DNA from 2 places in the Thermatribacter velox genome. Region 2 is predicted to be linked to the other one. Evidence: riboswitches for the same ligand, from Rfam matches in the RefSeq annotation. Region 2 holds a riboswitch; the other holds the start of a gene.
The links. Region 2 has a riboswitch for cobalamin ahead of QBE54_RS10360 (ECF transporter S component). Riboswitches for the same ligand answer to the same signal wherever they lie in the genome.
Positions count from the first base shown of each region.

Region 1: another riboswitch for cobalamin. It lies ahead of QBE54_RS00250 (ABC transporter substrate-binding protein); the one in region 2 lies ahead of QBE54_RS10360 (ECF transporter S component).

Region 1 covers NZ_CP121689.1:43,607-51,593, forward strand. Annotated here, with positions in the region: gene QBE54_RS00230 (diguanylate cyclase) at 1-85, opposite strand, end outside; gene QBE54_RS00235 (Ig-like domain-containing protein) at 145-1,665, opposite strand; gene QBE54_RS00240 (ABC transporter ATP-binding protein) at 1,737-3,023, opposite strand; gene QBE54_RS00245 (FecCD family ABC transporter permease) at 3,016-4,092, opposite strand; gene QBE54_RS00250 (ABC transporter substrate-binding protein) at 4,034-4,990, opposite strand; cobalamin riboswitch at 5,080-5,262, opposite strand; gene QBE54_RS00255 (DUF401 family protein) at 5,297-6,370, opposite strand; gene QBE54_RS00260 (YjbQ family protein) at 6,517-6,906, opposite strand; gene QBE54_RS00265 (carbohydrate ABC transporter permease) at 6,948-7,796, opposite strand; gene QBE54_RS00270 (carbohydrate ABC transporter permease) at 7,810-7,987, opposite strand, start outside.
Region 2 covers NZ_CP121689.1:2,063,256-2,071,242, forward strand. Annotated here, with positions in the region: gene QBE54_RS10355 (glycosyltransferase) at 1-1,803, opposite strand, end outside; cobalamin riboswitch at 2,328-2,517, shown strand; gene QBE54_RS10360 (ECF transporter S component) at 2,599-3,081, shown strand; gene QBE54_RS10365 (hypothetical protein) at 3,078-3,812, shown strand; gene QBE54_RS10370 (zinc-dependent alcohol dehydrogenase family protein) at 3,809-4,816, opposite strand; gene QBE54_RS10375 (NAD-dependent epimerase/dehydratase family protein) at 4,785-5,726, opposite strand; gene QBE54_RS10380 (carbohydrate ABC transporter permease) at 5,734-6,585, opposite strand; gene QBE54_RS10385 (carbohydrate ABC transporter permease) at 6,595-7,446, opposite strand; gene QBE54_RS10390 (ABC transporter substrate-binding protein) at 7,511-7,987, opposite strand, start outside.

The DNA.
Region 1 (7,987 bases), 250 kb from region 2:
TATGGAAGGTATCAACATCGACTACAAAAGAAAAAGCTTCTATTTTTTCAAGAATTTCTGCTAAATGGATTCTGTCTACGAACACCTTTTTGTTCGGGAAAAGGGGTGGGAAGCCACCCCTTTTCCGCACCCATTTTAATTCCTTTACAAAATTATAAGTATTCTCTGTATTCTTGCAAAGCTACCTCGCGGTGCTTCTACTTCAATCCGCAACGTGTTTTGGCCACTTTCAAACCAGCGTTCTTGGAGTGTGAAGCTTTTGTAATCGGAGGGTTCCATGATTCCTTTTTGGGTGGCACTGCTCACTAAGTTGCCGTTGAGATATATCCGCACTTTTGCTCCTTCGTCAGTTTGTAGCCAGCAGAGAAGCTTGGCCTTTTGTGGTATGAACTCTATTGGAAAAGAAAACTCCAGATAATCTCGATAGTCCATTTCCAGAAGTTGGGTGCCGTTAAGTGTGTAGTTGCTGGCTATGTTGCCGGAAAAATTGAGGTCAAGCACGTTGTGTTGGGTTGACCTTCCCGAAAAATCTACATAATACATTCCAACAGTTGGTGTTTCAGGAACAGACACTTCGATCATTCCTGAAACTGTGGCAGAGGTGGGATTCAACCCTGGGGCTCCTCTAAATTCGGCGGTGATTTCAAAGGGTGTGCTTTCGTAAACCCGGGGAGCAGTGTAATAAACGGTGACTTTGCCCAGAGAATCGGTGATGACTGATGAAGTGCTTAAAGAACCGATGCTGGCGCTCCAGTAAATGGTGCGCCCGTAAACGGGACGGCCGTCGGGTCTTCTCAGATAGGCGTCTATTTTTACCCGCTCGCCTGGCTGAAGGGTAAGCGAATCAGCTCTTATTTCCAGAATGGGAGTTGCTTGAACGGAAACGACTTCTATTTCCACCGAGGAAGAAGTTGGCGCAAGACCATGCTCTCCGCTAAAGTTGGCGCTTATGGTAACTACCTGAGGAGTGCGAGGTGCATAGAAGGTAACGCTGGTTACTCCTCGGGCATCGGTCACTGTTTGGTAGCTACTGAGGGAACCAGAACTTGTTGACCAGTTTATGTTGCGTCCCGGAAGAGGGTTTCCAGAAACATCGCTGAGACTGGCTCTAATAGAAATGGTTCCTCCCGGTGCTACGTTTGCTGTGGAAGGCTGCAGGGTGAGTACGGTTCCCCGAGTGCGCATAGCCACGTTGAAGTGAGTCCTGTTTACAGCGTAGCGGGTGAAAATACGTCCCGCCTGGTGAGGGTTCTGGATAAAGTCTTGCAGTGCACCTTCGCTGACCGGAGTGGGGGTGAAAAGAATGACCAACCTCTCCGTTCCCGCTGGTCCAGACACTGTTCCTCGGTAGGTTTCCGTTCGACCGGAGCCAAAGTATTGGTTGCGCACCAGGACATTAACATCACCATTTGGTAAGTAGTCAATCAGATTGACGTAACCCTGACGATCGACACTGTAGCGAATGGTAATGGGATCACCGACATAATAGGTTGCCCCTTCACCACGGTCCACGCTAATACTGACGGCAGGACTGCGAGGAATGGTGATGTAGATATTGGGATTTAGATTAAACCTCATATATACTCTGCCCTGGGCAGGTGCTACCGCCAGAAAAAGAAACACCACCGCAAACGTAAAAATCAAGAAAGAACCTTTTCCCCTCATAATTATTTCTCCTTTCTGAACTACCATTGGTTTCATTATTATATCATTAATCATTGGTTTTTCCGTTGAGTTTATGCTTCTGGTGAGAACCGCTCTATTTTGGGGTGTGCAGAGCTTTCGTCCAGGTAATCAAAAAGTGAGGTCAGGTCCTTGAAAATCAGGGCACCTTTTTTACAAAGCGCTTCCAGATATTTCCTTGCTTTGCCGCCGGTAAAGTCGAATTTTACATCAAAGCATTCCTCAAAAAGAAGGACCTTTTTACCCTTTTCCTGAAGAGAGAGAGCCATCTCTAAATTAGCGAGATTACCCTCTCCCCAGAAGGTGGGGGCAATGATTACGAAGTTTTTTTGCATGGCTATTTGTTTTGCTCTTTCAAGGTTTTCTTTTTGGATAGAGGAAAAAGGTTTTTCTGTTACTACTTCAAGGTTCAACTTGCGGGCTGCTTCTTCATCAGCATCAAGCTGGTTTACCACTCCCACACTGACTTCTATACCCTTTTGTAGGAGCAATCTCAACAGAGGTTTCCCACTGCCTCCGCCACATATGAGGTGTACTTTCAGGGGGTGTTTGTGCGGAGTGCTTATACTAAGCGGTATGAAAAAGGGTCGCAGGGTGTAGGGGTGGATTTCCTCCAGGAATTTCACGCCAAACAGTTCGCTGAGAACGGAGCTTTTCATAACTTCTTCAATTTTTCCAAAAGCGAATATTTTCCCCTCTTTCATGAAAAGTGCCTGGTTGCAAAACTGGGCTGCCAGATTGGGGTCGTGAAGAACGCATAGAATGGTAATTCCCTGCTCTCTAAGTTGAGTTAGTATAGACATAATCTCCAGCTGGTAAAGTATATCTAAGTGGCTGGTTGGCTCATCAAGCAGGAGAAGCTCTGGTTCCTGGGCTAAAGCTCTGGCAATCATAACTCGCTGTTTTTCTCCCCCGGAAAGCTGGGCAAAGGGTTGTTCCGCTAAGTGAAGGGTGGCAGTTTGTTGCATGGCTCTGTTTACGACCTGGTAATCCCTAAGGCTTTCTTTCTGCCATTTCCGCCAGTGCGGAAAACGCCCCATCATTACTATTTCATGGCAAGGTAGCTCCAGCTGGTCAGGAAAGTTTTGGAAGACCATGGCAATTTTTTTTGCCCTGGCTTTTCGCGGCAGTCTGAGCAGGTCTTTTCCCTCGAGGTACACCCTCCCCTGAGCGGGTTCCAGTAGGCCGGCAAGCAGGGACAACAGGGTGCTTTTTCCGGAGCCGTTGGGGCCGAGCACGCCCACAAAAGCTCCTCGCTCTATTCCAAAGTTCACCCTGCGGACTGCAGGCAGGGAGCCGTAGTAGAAAGAAAGCTCTTTGGCTTTAAGGTATTCACCCATGGAGTTTCTTCCTTTTGCGAAGAAGGTAGATAAAAAAGGGAGCTCCCAGCAAACTGGTGATAATTCCTACTGGAAGCTCCACGGGATTAAGGATGCTTCTGGCAGCGGTATCAGCCCAAAGCAGTATGATTCCTCCGCTCAGGAAGGAAAAAGGAAGGAGCAGGCGGTGATTCTGGCCAAATAGCAGGCGCATTATGTGAGGAACTATTAACCCCACAAACCCGATTACGCCACTTGCTGCCACACAGCTTGCCACCACCAGGGAACAAGCGAAAACCAGCCACCTTTTCACCCGCTCGATATCCACCCCCATGCTTTCTGCTGTTTTTTCACCAAGCAGCATGATGTTCAGTTCTCTGTGGAAAGCGAGCATGAAGGGTATTCCCGCACTCAAAAATGGCAAAACCATTTTTACTTCCCTCCAACTCCGGTTCCAAAGGCCACCCATTAGCCAGAAGACAATCTGATGCAAATCATGACCGGCAAAAAACATGGAAAGCGAAACCAGAGCCGAGAAGAAAAAACCCACAGCGACGCCGGAAAGAAGCAGAGTCTCAAGCGGGGTTTTCCGGTTTACCTGCCCGAGTGAAAACACCAGAAAAGTGGTTAAAAGCGCAAAGGAGAAAGCCGAAAAAGGCACTGCGTAAAGACCAAAATTCCATTTTTTGAGAATGGCCAGCACTGCTCCAAAGGAAGCTCCGGAACTGATTCCCAGAACGTAGGGGTCGACCAGGGGGTTGCGGAAAAGACCCTGCAGCACTGCTCCGGATATGGAAAGACCGCCTCCTACCAGGGTGGCGAGAGTTACTCTGGGCATCCTAACCTGAAAAAGGATGGTTTTCTGAAGGGGGGAGATGTCCTGCCAGTGAAAAATTGCCCAGAAGTCACCGCTTTGGAAGCGACCTCTTCCAAAAGAAAGTGCTAAAAGAAAACTCAGAAGGAGGCCGACTATTAGACCTCCTTCCCAGAGGAAAACCTTTTGGGATGACCTTTTGGTCGTGTTGCTCGGCTCAGTTATCTTGGGTTGCTGTCTGGGATTGAATTTCGTAGTCTTCAAAACGATACTCACCAAATATTTCAGGGTGAATTATCTTTGCGAATATTTCCAGTGCCTGGACTATTCTCGGTCCAGGGCGGGAAACGATGTCGCTATCTACCCGGGCTACTCTCCCCTCTTTGACCGCTTTTAGGGTTTGCAGGCGCTGATCCTGCAGGAGGAATTGATAGGGAAGGTTCTGGGCATCTCCATGATTTTCTACCACCGTTATAATATCTGGATTGCGACGCAGGAGCTCTTCTAACTCAATACTTACATAGCCCTCAAGGTCTGAAGCAGCGTTTTTGCCACCCGCTTTTTCGATGAGTTCATCAATGAAGGTACCTTTGCCCGCTGTCCAGATAGGTTGGTGCCAAATCAGGTGGAACACCAGAGGTTTTTGGACTTCCGTCATTCCAGCTGTTTTTTCTTCCACCCTTTTTATGCGCTCTCTAAGGCTATGTACCAATGCTTCCCCTTTTTCTTCCACGCCACATATTTTGGCTAATTTTTCCAGGTCAGAGAGGATTTCTTCCATGTTTTGGGGATTAACCAGGTATACCGCAATTCCCAATTCTTCCAGCCTGGTAAGCAATTCCTGGGGATTCAAGGAAGATGCCACCACTAAGTCGGGTTGCAAAGAGAGTAGTTTTTCGAGTTCCACTTCGGTTATGGTGCCCACTTTTTCTTTGTTCAATGCTTCTTGAGGAAAGTTGCAATAGGTAGTCACGCCCACTATTTTTTGAGATAAAGAGAGGGCGAAAAGCATCTCAGTGCAGGAGGGAGCAAGAGAGACAATCCTTGCTGGTGGCTGAGCAAGTTCAACCTGCTGTCCCCGGTCATCGGTTACACTGAGCCCAAATGCAATGTTTGCAAAAAGCAGGACAGAAAGCGCAAAAAAGACGGTAAAAATTTTTAACCGTTTGTACACCGTTAATCCCCCTTTCTCGCTTTTAGGGAAGGAGGAGGGGGAGAGGGAGGGCTTTCACTTGATTATCCCACCTCCTCTTTCCGCGAAGAGTGGTTGGGAACGTCCTGGGCAGGTCTCCTGGCTCCCGGATCCTTGCCTTACCGCACCTTCCCAGCCTTTGCAGGCCAGTGGCTTTTTTGCGGCAGGCTCCCCGGTTACAGTGGCGGGACCGCACCGGATTCACACCGGTTTCCCTTTTAAGGCAGAAAGCCACCCAGAACTCTCAACGCTGAATTACATTATACCACAAAAGAAAAAAAGAGTTTTTTAGGAAATCATAAGCCAGATGATTCCCCAAGCGAAAAGCATCAAGGTTGCCGGGATAAGCAGGCGGTAGACTTTCTTGAAACTTGCTTCGAAAAAGCGACAGGAGAAGATGAAGCAAAGGTGCATGGGTGAAAGCAAAACCCCGGAAAAACCACTCAGGTAGAGAATCGGAAAAACACTGGGGAGCGTTTGGGCGTTGAAAAAAGAAAGGACCATAGGAAAGGCAATACCCACAAAAGCAGCAGTTAAGCCAGTAAGCAGGCCGGTAACCATGGGGAGCAACATGCCCAGCAAAAGAAGCGGGACATCTTTGCTAATTAGAAAACTGGCCATTTTATCGATGTCCTGATTTGCAAGGAGTATGTTTTTGAAAATCAGTACGCCAATTACATCAAAAAGTATTGCCCAGGGAAAGCTTCTGGCAAGAAATTTTCCAAGGGTTTTTAAAGGGAGGCGTTTGGTTATTGAAAAAGTGGCTATTCCCAGGATGGCTCCTATCCAGACGGGAATGCCGAGAAGCACGCTGGCTACGGGCACCATGAAAGGCAAAAGCACAAAAAGCAAGTTTTTCATATCCGGAGCAAATCGACGAGTTTTTTCGGGCAGGGGGATTTGAAGGTGGCGTTTTACCGCGAGCCAGCCCGCTCCCGCTGCTATCAGGAAGAAAGGGAAATGGTGGGCCATAATCCAGGTAGCGGGTAGGCCCGATACGGAAGCAGCAAGCAAAACTCCCGGATAAAGCGGTAGAAAAAATTCCCATATGTGACGGAACCAGTAATTGGCAAAGGCCAATATATCTCCATCCTGGGTGTAAGGTGTAGCTGCTGTTTTTACTAAGGGGGCTGAGAAAAGAGCTCCACCTGGCATGGGTAAAATGCCCACCAAGGAAGGAAGGATAACCCCGGCCAGCTCAGGTCTTTTGAGTACTTTCTGGACTGAGCGGGTTAACACATCGAGTTCTCCGCTGTGAGCCAGGGTACCTCCAAGTAGGGTTACAAAAATAACGCTTAAAAGCAGTGCCAGGTTGTCAGGGTTGGGCCAGAAGGTGGAGGAAACAACCCTCCACCAGCCCAAAGGGTTAAAACCCGAAAAAATCAGCAGAAAAAGAGAAACACCCAGGAGCGACCATCCCAAACTGATTTTCTTCTGGAGCAAAAAAGAACAACTACAAAGATGCAAATTATTTTCAGCGCTGCCAGCATTTTTCCGCTTTTTGTGTTTCAGGCAGAGGGGATAACCAGAACGTAGAGATTACACTGGCGGGGGCCATTGAATTCGTAAAAATAGATGCGTTGTCCTTCGCCGAGCATGAGTTTTCCCTCCAAGGCAATAAGTACTTCAGTTGGAGCTACAAAAGCAGCACCCACTTCAGGAGTCTGAAAGTCCTGGCCCTCTTCCAGGACTTTCTTTAGTAATCTGTTCAGGGGAGGATTGGAGGAGGAAGGGCTTTGGGCAATTCCCTGAATGTTAATTGCTGCATCGCTATGGGGGACATAAACGAACACTCCTGCTTCCTTAGAGCCACTTTCTCGAACCACTTCTTCAATCAGGGGGGTTACGTCTATGGTTTCCTCTCTTTGTCGGGTGGTAAGCACTATGTTTTTAAACAAGTCGACTTCCCTCCCTTTTTGGTTTTTTGGTGCTATATAAATTAGCCTTTTACTGCACCGAACGTCAAGCCCCGTATCAGGTAGCGTTGCATGAGAAGGGAGAAAACGATTACTGGAATCATGGTGATGAGCCCGGCTGCAGCGAGAGGCCCCCAGGCAATACGCCACCCGGTTATAAAGCGTCCCAGATAGATGGGAAGGGTTTGGGCGTCCTTGCTGGTGGTGAGGACCAGGGCCATCAGAAATTCTCCCCAGCTCTGGATAAAAGACAGAGTGGCTACCGCAGCTAAACCTGGAGCAGCGAGAGGCAGGCTTACTCGGGTAAAACTTTGCCATATGCCTGCTCCGTCCACATAGGCTGCTTCATCAAGTTCTCGGGGAATTTCGTTGAAAAAGGTTATCAACACCCAGGTACTGAAAGGAGTGGTGAATACCAGATGAGATAGAATGAGTGCCCACCAGGTGTTCACAAGATGCAGTTTGCTGAAAATAACGTAAAGGGGCAACGCTGCAGCGATTGGTGGTAACATCCTGATGGAGATAATCCAGGACACAAAACCCATTCCACCTATTTTGAAGCGAGATATGGCGTAGGCGGCAAGTGCAGCCACTACGGTTGAGATGAGAGCCACAAAAAGCGCTACTATGGTGCTGTTTCTGAGATAAGGGGTGATGGTGGAGATGGCTGTGGTAACACTCCCAAAAAATCCTCCTTCAAGACCCAGGAAATTTCCCACCGTCCAGTAGCGAGGGAAAAAGGAAGGAGGCCAGGTAAACCAGTCTTCGCTCCTTTTGAAAGCTGTGGTTGCCAGCCAGTATACGGGGAAGAGAAAGAAGAAAAGGGTTATGATTACCAACACTGCTCTTGCAATTTTCCAGAGCCACCTCATTGTCTTTCCTCCTTCAGAGTCCCAGCACTTCTCTGAGTCGCAGGAAGCGAATCAGGAGGTTGGTCAAAAGCGATACTACAATCAAAAGGATTACGCTCAGGGCTGAGGCATAGCCAATGTCCCATCCGAATGATATGCCTACTTTATAAATATAAAAACTGTAGGAATGAGTCGCTGAACCCGGTCCTCCA
Region 2 (7,987 bases):
GCTTTTGAACTTTTCCCAGTTAGAAAGCATGAGTTTGCGGTAGTCAATCTGTTCACTCTGAAAAGTCTTACTTCCAAAGTGATGCACAAAAACATCGTGGGCAATTTTTATTTTAAAACCGGCAATTTGAGCCCGGATACAGAAATCGTCATCTTCAAAGTTACCAAGGCCAAACCGAGGGTCAAAACCTCCTATCCTCTCAATAACTTCACGCTTAACAAGCATACAAAAACCTATTACTCGCAAAGCCTCTCCCCAGTTTTTGGAATGCCTTTGGCTCCAGTTCCGCGCAAATTCCTGCATTGCTTCCAGGTCGTCTCCATAGGGAATGTCTCTAACCATCTGTTGTCCAGCTACGTAGTTGGAGCGCGGGCCAACAATACCCACACGTGGATCAGATTCGGCACAAGCAATAAGTCTTTTTAGCCATCCTTCAGTTACTACCACATCGTTATTGAGAAATACCACATAATCACCTTTCGCCTCAAGAAGCCCCCGGTTGTTGCCCAGTGCAAACCCCAGGTTAAAGCCGTTTTCGATGAGTTTCACATCGGGTTGCTCTCTGAGATATTCCACTGTCCCATCAGTTGACCCATTGTCCACAACAATGATTTCATGAGGTTCTGGAGTATATTCGCGTATGCTGTCCAGACACTTCCGAGTATATTCGAGGTTGTTGCGGGTGAGGATGATGATAGAAGTAAGCCGAGGTAAATCCCTTTTAGTCGCAGAAACTAAATACTGATATACCCTGCTTTCCTCCTGAAGGTTTTGAGGACTCAACCCCCATTTTTTTAGATCCCCAATCAAACCAGCAGGAATTTCTTCTCCACGAAGCGAAGTAGTGTACAGCCCTTCTATGTTAAAGCCAATTTCTTTAAACATCCTCACCAGGGAAGATGCAGTAAAGAAACGCAAATGAGTACGATCCAGGATGCCGGCTTCTTGGTACTCCCACTTTCCCTCAAGAAGAGTCTTGATTACACTCCAATGGCGCACGTTGGGAACGCTTGCCACAATTTGACCACCATTCCTTAAAATCCTTTTGGTTTTTTTGAGTGCTTCCCAGGGATCAACAAAATGTTCCAAAACATCCGCAAAAATCACACAATCAAAATAATCAGAAGGCAAGTCCTCCACTATCTTTTCGTAGTCGCCAACTATGACTTTATCGAGATTACCAGAGGCCACTTCTGCAACCCGGGGGTTAATTTCCACACCCCAGACTTCGCAATCTCTTTCTTCTTTCAGAGTTTTCCCGAGATTCCCCTCACCACAACCCACATCCAGCACCTTACGGCATCCAGGCATGATAAGATTGCGCACCTCAGGTCTTGAATATGAGTAATAACCAGCTGGTTCTCTCCTTTTCTCTGCAACAACTGGATTGGTCGCAACAGACAAACTCCAGCGCTCCTTCCAGCGGGTAACCTCTCTCTCAAAAACCATCTGTGTTGAGCGCTCAAGCTCTCCCTTGCATCCAACCCCAACCACCGTATGGGGAAAACGGGGGTGTCCCACCCACTCCACAAAGCGATAACCAAATTTTTGCAGTAAACTTTTGAACCCCTCCGGCGTAAAGCGCCAGTAATCAAAAGGATAATCATGAATTGGAAAATTCATCACTGAGCTGATTACCACGAACCCACCTGGCTTTAAAATTCGGTATACTTCATCCATTGCCCTGCGCACAAATTCAACATGTTCAAGCGTATCCATCACCAAAACTGTTCCTACCGCACCATCGGGAAGCTCAATATTATGAAGATTCAAAATACAATCAACACCAGGTCCCGGACGCATATCGCAACCCACATATTGCTTCCCTGGAAAGAAAGGTCACAAATCAGCGAATCCTTCCTGACCCGCCACCTGGAGCGAACCAAATTCATAAATGGGTTCCTGAAAAGGCAAAAGAGGCACTATAACCCGAACGAAATCCTTGATTATTTCCCGCACCGACAATAACCCTCCGAACTTTTGCTTTTTTCGAGATAAAAAAGCTTGCCAAAGCACTCAAAATTCAAAAAAGTGCCAAAATCCTTAGATGTCCTGATGTTACTTCCTTGTGAAGATTTTTGCTTCCTTTCCCAAAAATTTATTTGAAAGAGCTTCACTGCAAAAAAGAAGTCTTTGAAATAATAAATAATCCGGTCTCAGCCCAACACGAATCAAAATCAGAAAAAACTGCGCGTACTTGTAACAAAGAAAAACCTGCGGAGAGGTTCGCTCTATGGTGAAAACAGTAAAGAAAATAATTCTCCACCCAAAGCACCTAACTCTTGAAAATTCTCTACTCTTTGCTATCATACACTCAGAAAGTGAATACTGGCTCAACCCTTCGTGGTTGCTCCTTCGGGGAGCTGAAAAGGGAAACCGGTGCAAGTCCGGTGCGGACCCGCCGCTGTGAGAGGGAGCGAAAGGTGTAAAAAGCCACTGGCTGAATAAGCTGGGAAGGCGCACCGAGTAGGCTGAAGCCCTCAAGCCAGAAGACCTGCCACGAAAGGATGGGCGAGGATGAAGGCAAAGTCCTCGGCTCAAAGCATGCTTTGGGTCGGGGACTTTATTTTTAATAAGCAAAATAAAGGAGGTTATACCATGTCCAAATCAGCCTATGCTCAGTCAACTGTAGCACGCTTGACTATTACAGCGACCCTGATTGCTCTTTCTGTGGTGGGCTCTTACCTCAAAATACCCTCACCAACCGGAACAGTTGCTCTCGACTCTCTTCCTGGATTTTTGGGAGCAATTCTTCTGGGGTATCCAGAAGGAGCAGTTATTGGGTTTTTGGGCCATATTCTCACCTCGCTCAACGTGGGATTTCCTCTGGGTTTGCCAGTGCATCTTCTCATTGCCTGCGAGATGGCGGTTATATGTGTACTTTTCAGGCTGCTCTATCAGAAAAACCGTATTCTGGGTATAGCTTGTGGTGTCTTTCTTAATGGTGTTTTGGCACCAGCTACTCTTGTTCCAGTCTTTGGGTGGGGATTTTTTACCGGGATTGTGGTTTCTCTGCTTGTGGCATCAGCAGTGAATATAATCCTTGCCTCCTTAATTTTTGAAATGCTCAAGAAGCGATGAATAGACGCGATGCGGTATTTATCAAAATAAACGAAAAGGAACTCATGCTTGTTGCCTGCGACTCCTTAGGTGGTATAGGCCCCAAAAGCATGGATTTTGTAAAAGCAGAGGTTGCAACCTGTGCAAAATATACTTTCCGGGTCGCTCTTTCTGAAATCCTGAGTTTAGGAGGAAATCCCATTGCTTTTTCGTTAACTCTTTCCACTGAACCCTATCCCTTTATCGAACAAGCGTTATCGGGCATCAAGGGGGAGCTTGAGGCTTGTGGCCTCAGCCCCCTTCCTTTCGTGGTCTCTTCAGAAAAGAACTTCCCCACCCATCAAACTGGCCTGGGCGTAACCGTGATTGGCATGGTAAACCATGAGGAGCTAATTTTTGAAAAAAGCTGCGAAGGTCTTAACGTGTTCCTCTTGGGAAGCCCTGCGGTTGGAGAAGAAGTGCTTGCAAAGCAAAATGAAATTGCTGGTCCTTCCGACATCATTGCTCTGCGAGAAAGCGTGTTGTGTGGAGACATCATCCCGGTGGGGTCCAAGGGAGTGTTCTGGGAACTAACGACATTTCTGCAAAGCACCGGACTCACCGTAGAGATTGAAAACCCCTTCCCGCTTCCACTTTACAAAAGCTGCGGCCCCGCAACGGCACTTCTTTTCACCACTTGGGAAGAGGAAAAAAAAATACACAAGGTTTCAAAAAAACCACTTTTTCGATTAGGAAAACTCAGAAAGACCTAAATTGAAAGCACTGCAGAGGCACGGATTTTGCTCTCCTTGAGCAACAAAAGCGCTCGATTGGCTTCTTCAAGCGGGAACACTTCAATTTGTGTTTTGAAATGCAGCCTTCTGGAAAGTTCAATAAGCTCCTGTACGTCCTTTCTGGTGCTATTTGCCACGCTCTGTATACAGCGCTCTTTATAAACCAAGTCATAAGGAAGCTCTGGAATTGGAGTGGAATAAATACCTGCTGTTATCACCCGTCCCCCCGGACAGAGGTATTCAAGGGCCACCTTCACCAGATGCCCGGCGGGAGCGAAAATGATTGCTGCATCAAGCTTTTCAGGCGGTACATCCTCAGCCCGACCCACAAAAGAGGCACCAAGCTCTCGAGCGAGCTTCTGGTGTTCCGGAGAACGGGTAAAGACAAATACCCGAACACCTTCAAAAAGTGCCATCTGGGCAACTAAGTGCGCTGAAGAACCAAACCCAAAAAGTCCCAGTATCTCGCCTTCCTTTACTTTGCTTTGCCGATAAGCTCGATAACCAATAACTCCACCACAAAGAAGAGGAGCAAATTCCACATCTTCATACCCTTCAGGAATCGGATACGCGGCTTCCTCTCTAAAAATTGCAAACTCGGCGTAACCCCCGTCCAGGTCATAACCAGTAAACAACGCATTTTCACAGAGATTTTCCATACCCTGTCTGCAAAAGCGGCATACCCCGCACACCTGGTTTATCCAAGGTACACCAACCCTCTGACCTACCTCAAGGTTGTTTACTTTCTTTCCTCTTTCAACCACTTTTCCCACAATCTGGTGGCCAGGAACAAGCGGGAGTTTATGGGGAGGAAGTTCGCCCTCCACGATGTGTAAATCGGTATGGCACACTCCACAGGCAGCGACTTTTATCAAAACTTCATCGTCCTCTACTCCTTGAAGCGCAACTTCCTTGAGGAGCAGTGGAGAAGTCTCTACCGGAGCCGTTCGCTCAAGAACCATGGCCCGCATTGCACATCTCACCTTGGAAAAAGTTGAAAGTTTTCTTTAACCCTTCCCAAAGGTCTACCTCTGGCACCCAGCCCAGAATCCTTCGCGCTTTCTCACAAGAAAGCGCAATGTGGTTGATTTCCCCTTTGCGTTCTTTTTCGAAAACAACCTCCACCTTTCGACCCGAAATTTTCTCAAGCAACTCCACAAGCTCCAAAACGCTGGTTTCTCTGCCAGTTCCAATATTGTAGACGCCCGAAGGTGCGAAGACGGCAAGCAGATTGGCCCGGGCCACATCTTCCACATACACGTAATCTCGAGTTTTTCTCCCATCACCGAAAACAACACAGGGTTTCCCCCGAAGAATCCTTCCGCAAAAAATAGCTACCACCCCAGCTTCACCCTGAGGGTCTTGACGCGGACCATAGACGTTACCATAGCGCAGGGCAACGTACTCAAGCCCCCACACCCGGTGATAATACTCAAGGTACATTTCTACACTTCTTTTAGCCACACCGTAGGGAGAAAGCGGAGAGGTAGCAGCACTTTCTTTTACCGGTAAAACATTTGGCTCACCATAAATGGCCCCACCCGTAGAGGCAAAAACGAACTTTTCAACCTGGAACTGGCGGCTGAGCTCAATCAGGTTCAAACTTCCCAGAATGTTAATCCAGGCATCAAAGGTCGGATCCTCCACTGAGCGGCGAAGGTTAATCTGAGCCGCATGGTGATTGATAATATCTGGTTTTTCCTCTTCAAAAACCCTGCGCAAGGCAGCAGAATCAGTGATATCCACCTGATAAAAAGTGGCTGCGGGGTTCAAATTAGCTTTCTTTCCTGTCGACAGATCGTCGACCACCACCACCTGGTAGCCAGCAGCAAGGTAATTGTCAACCACGTGGGAGCCGATGAAACCGGCTCCCCCGCTCACCAGTACCTTCAAAAGGACATCAACCCTTCACCGCGCCCATGGTCAGGCCTCGAACGATGTATTTTTGCACCATCAAAGCAAGGATTGCTGGCGGCAAAATAGCCAAAAGCAGGCGCGTGGAAACATACCAGAACTGAACTCCCTGAGTATGTTCAGTACCGGCAATCACGATAGTCATGGGAATTGCCTGACGGTAAGTGAGAACCAGAGCAAAGAGAAACTCATTCCAGGTGAAGGCAAAGCAAATGATGGCCGTAGAAACCAGGGCAGGAGCAGCAAGAGGAAGGGCTACCCGCAGAAACGCTGTCCAGCGAGAACACCCATCCACCAGGGCTGCCTCTTCAAGCTCCACAGGGAGTTCTTTGAACATATCCCTCATAATTAAAACTGCAAAGGGCATGGTGAAAGTAGTATTCACCAGAACCAGTGCCAATCGGGTATCCAGAAGACCCAAGCTCTTTATGATCAAAAAGAAGGGAATCACCGTAGCTGCAGGTGGAAGGAAACGTTGCGAGAGAAACCAAAGCGCCATATCCTGGTTTTTCCACTTGCGAAACCTGAAGCGTGCCAGGCCATAACCAGCAAGAGAGCCCAGAGCAATAGCCAGTAAAGCCGCAGAAACCGAAATAACGATGCTGTTGGTTATTCCCTTCATAATTTCAGGACCACGCTGGGTAAACTCCATGTACCAGTTATCAAGGGTGGGCTTAAACTGCAACCAGGGCACAACAGACAATCTGAACACATCGATAGGTTTCTTGAAAGAAGTTATAACCGCCCAGTAAAAAGGAGTGACCACCCATATAAAGGTTATGACAATTACTATCCAGACCAGAACATCCACGATACCGAGTTTCTTTTTCTTCTTCACTTTATCACCTCATTCATACAGACTGCGGTATCTGCGGAAGAAAAAGATACCCACCGCCAACGACATGAACATGAGGAAATAGGCCATCGCTGAAGCGTAACCCAGGTCAAAGTTCCTTAGTCCCTGGGTATAAACATAAAAGGTAAGAGTTCGGGTAGCAGTTCCCGGCCCCCCGTTGGTCAGTGCAAAAGGAATATCAAAAACTTTAAAAGCGTCAACCAAGCGGAGCATAATTACGGTTCCCAGCACTGGAGAAATCATGGGAAAAGTAATATAGCGGAAGATATCCCAACCGGAAGAGGTATCCAGAACTGCGGCCTCATAAACTTCATCCGGTAAAGATTGCAAACCAGCCAACAAAATAATAAAGGCAAAAGGTGTCCACTGCCATACGTCAACCATGATGACCGCAGTTCGCGCCCAGAAAATATCTGAAAGCCAGGGCACTTTACTAAAACCAAGTGTTTGAAGCAAAATATTAATCGGTCCATTTTCTTCATAAAACATCATGACTCCCAGGTAGCCCAGTGCAACCGGGGCAGTAAAAAGAGGAGTAGTCATCAAGGCTCTGAAAAAGCGCAAGCCCCGCATTTTGCGGTTAAAAACCAGGGCCAAAAGTAAGCCCAGGGAAACGGTGATGGCAACACTAAAAATAACAAAAATAAGAGTAAAACCAAGAACACCCCAGAAGCGATAATCCTGAAACATACGGGCATAGTTGGCCAGACCGGCAAAGCCAGTTATTCGTCCGTAAGCAACTCGAGAAAGGCTTACCCGAAAAGAATACACCAGAGGGAAAATGGTAAAAAGAAGAACCCATACAATCCCTGGAACAACAAAAAAGCTTCCACGTTCTTTCATCGTTTCTCTCCCCTGAATTGCAGGGGCCTCTTTCCAAGGGGCCCCTGCTTTTTAAAGGTTTTAGCTATTTCTCTGGGACGTACCCTATGGCTTCCTGGTAAATCTTCTTCTGGTTTTCCCTGCCCAGACGATCGGTAATCGCATTCCAATCTTCTTTGGTCCTGCGCAGTGCTTCTTCAGGAGAAACCTGTCCAACCACTGCCTCTGAGAGGTGAATGTCCCATACTTCCCAGTACTCAGGAGTGCCAGGAATACGGAGGTAGGCCTGGCGCAAAGGATACTTGTACCACATTTCCTCATAAGCAGTTACGAACTGGCGTGCATCTTCTGCATCATATCCAGTCTGGACATAATCTTCAATATCCGCATATCCGGTGGGCTTGAGAAGGTCATAAAGGGTACCCGGGTCAATACCTGTCCAGCCCCAGACTACGTTCCAGTGGTTAATCTCAGGAGTGGCCTGCCAGGACAGGAAGTAAGCAGCAAGGTCTTGCTTCTTGGAAAACTTGGAAATTACTCCATGCCAGGAAGCTCCTACGGT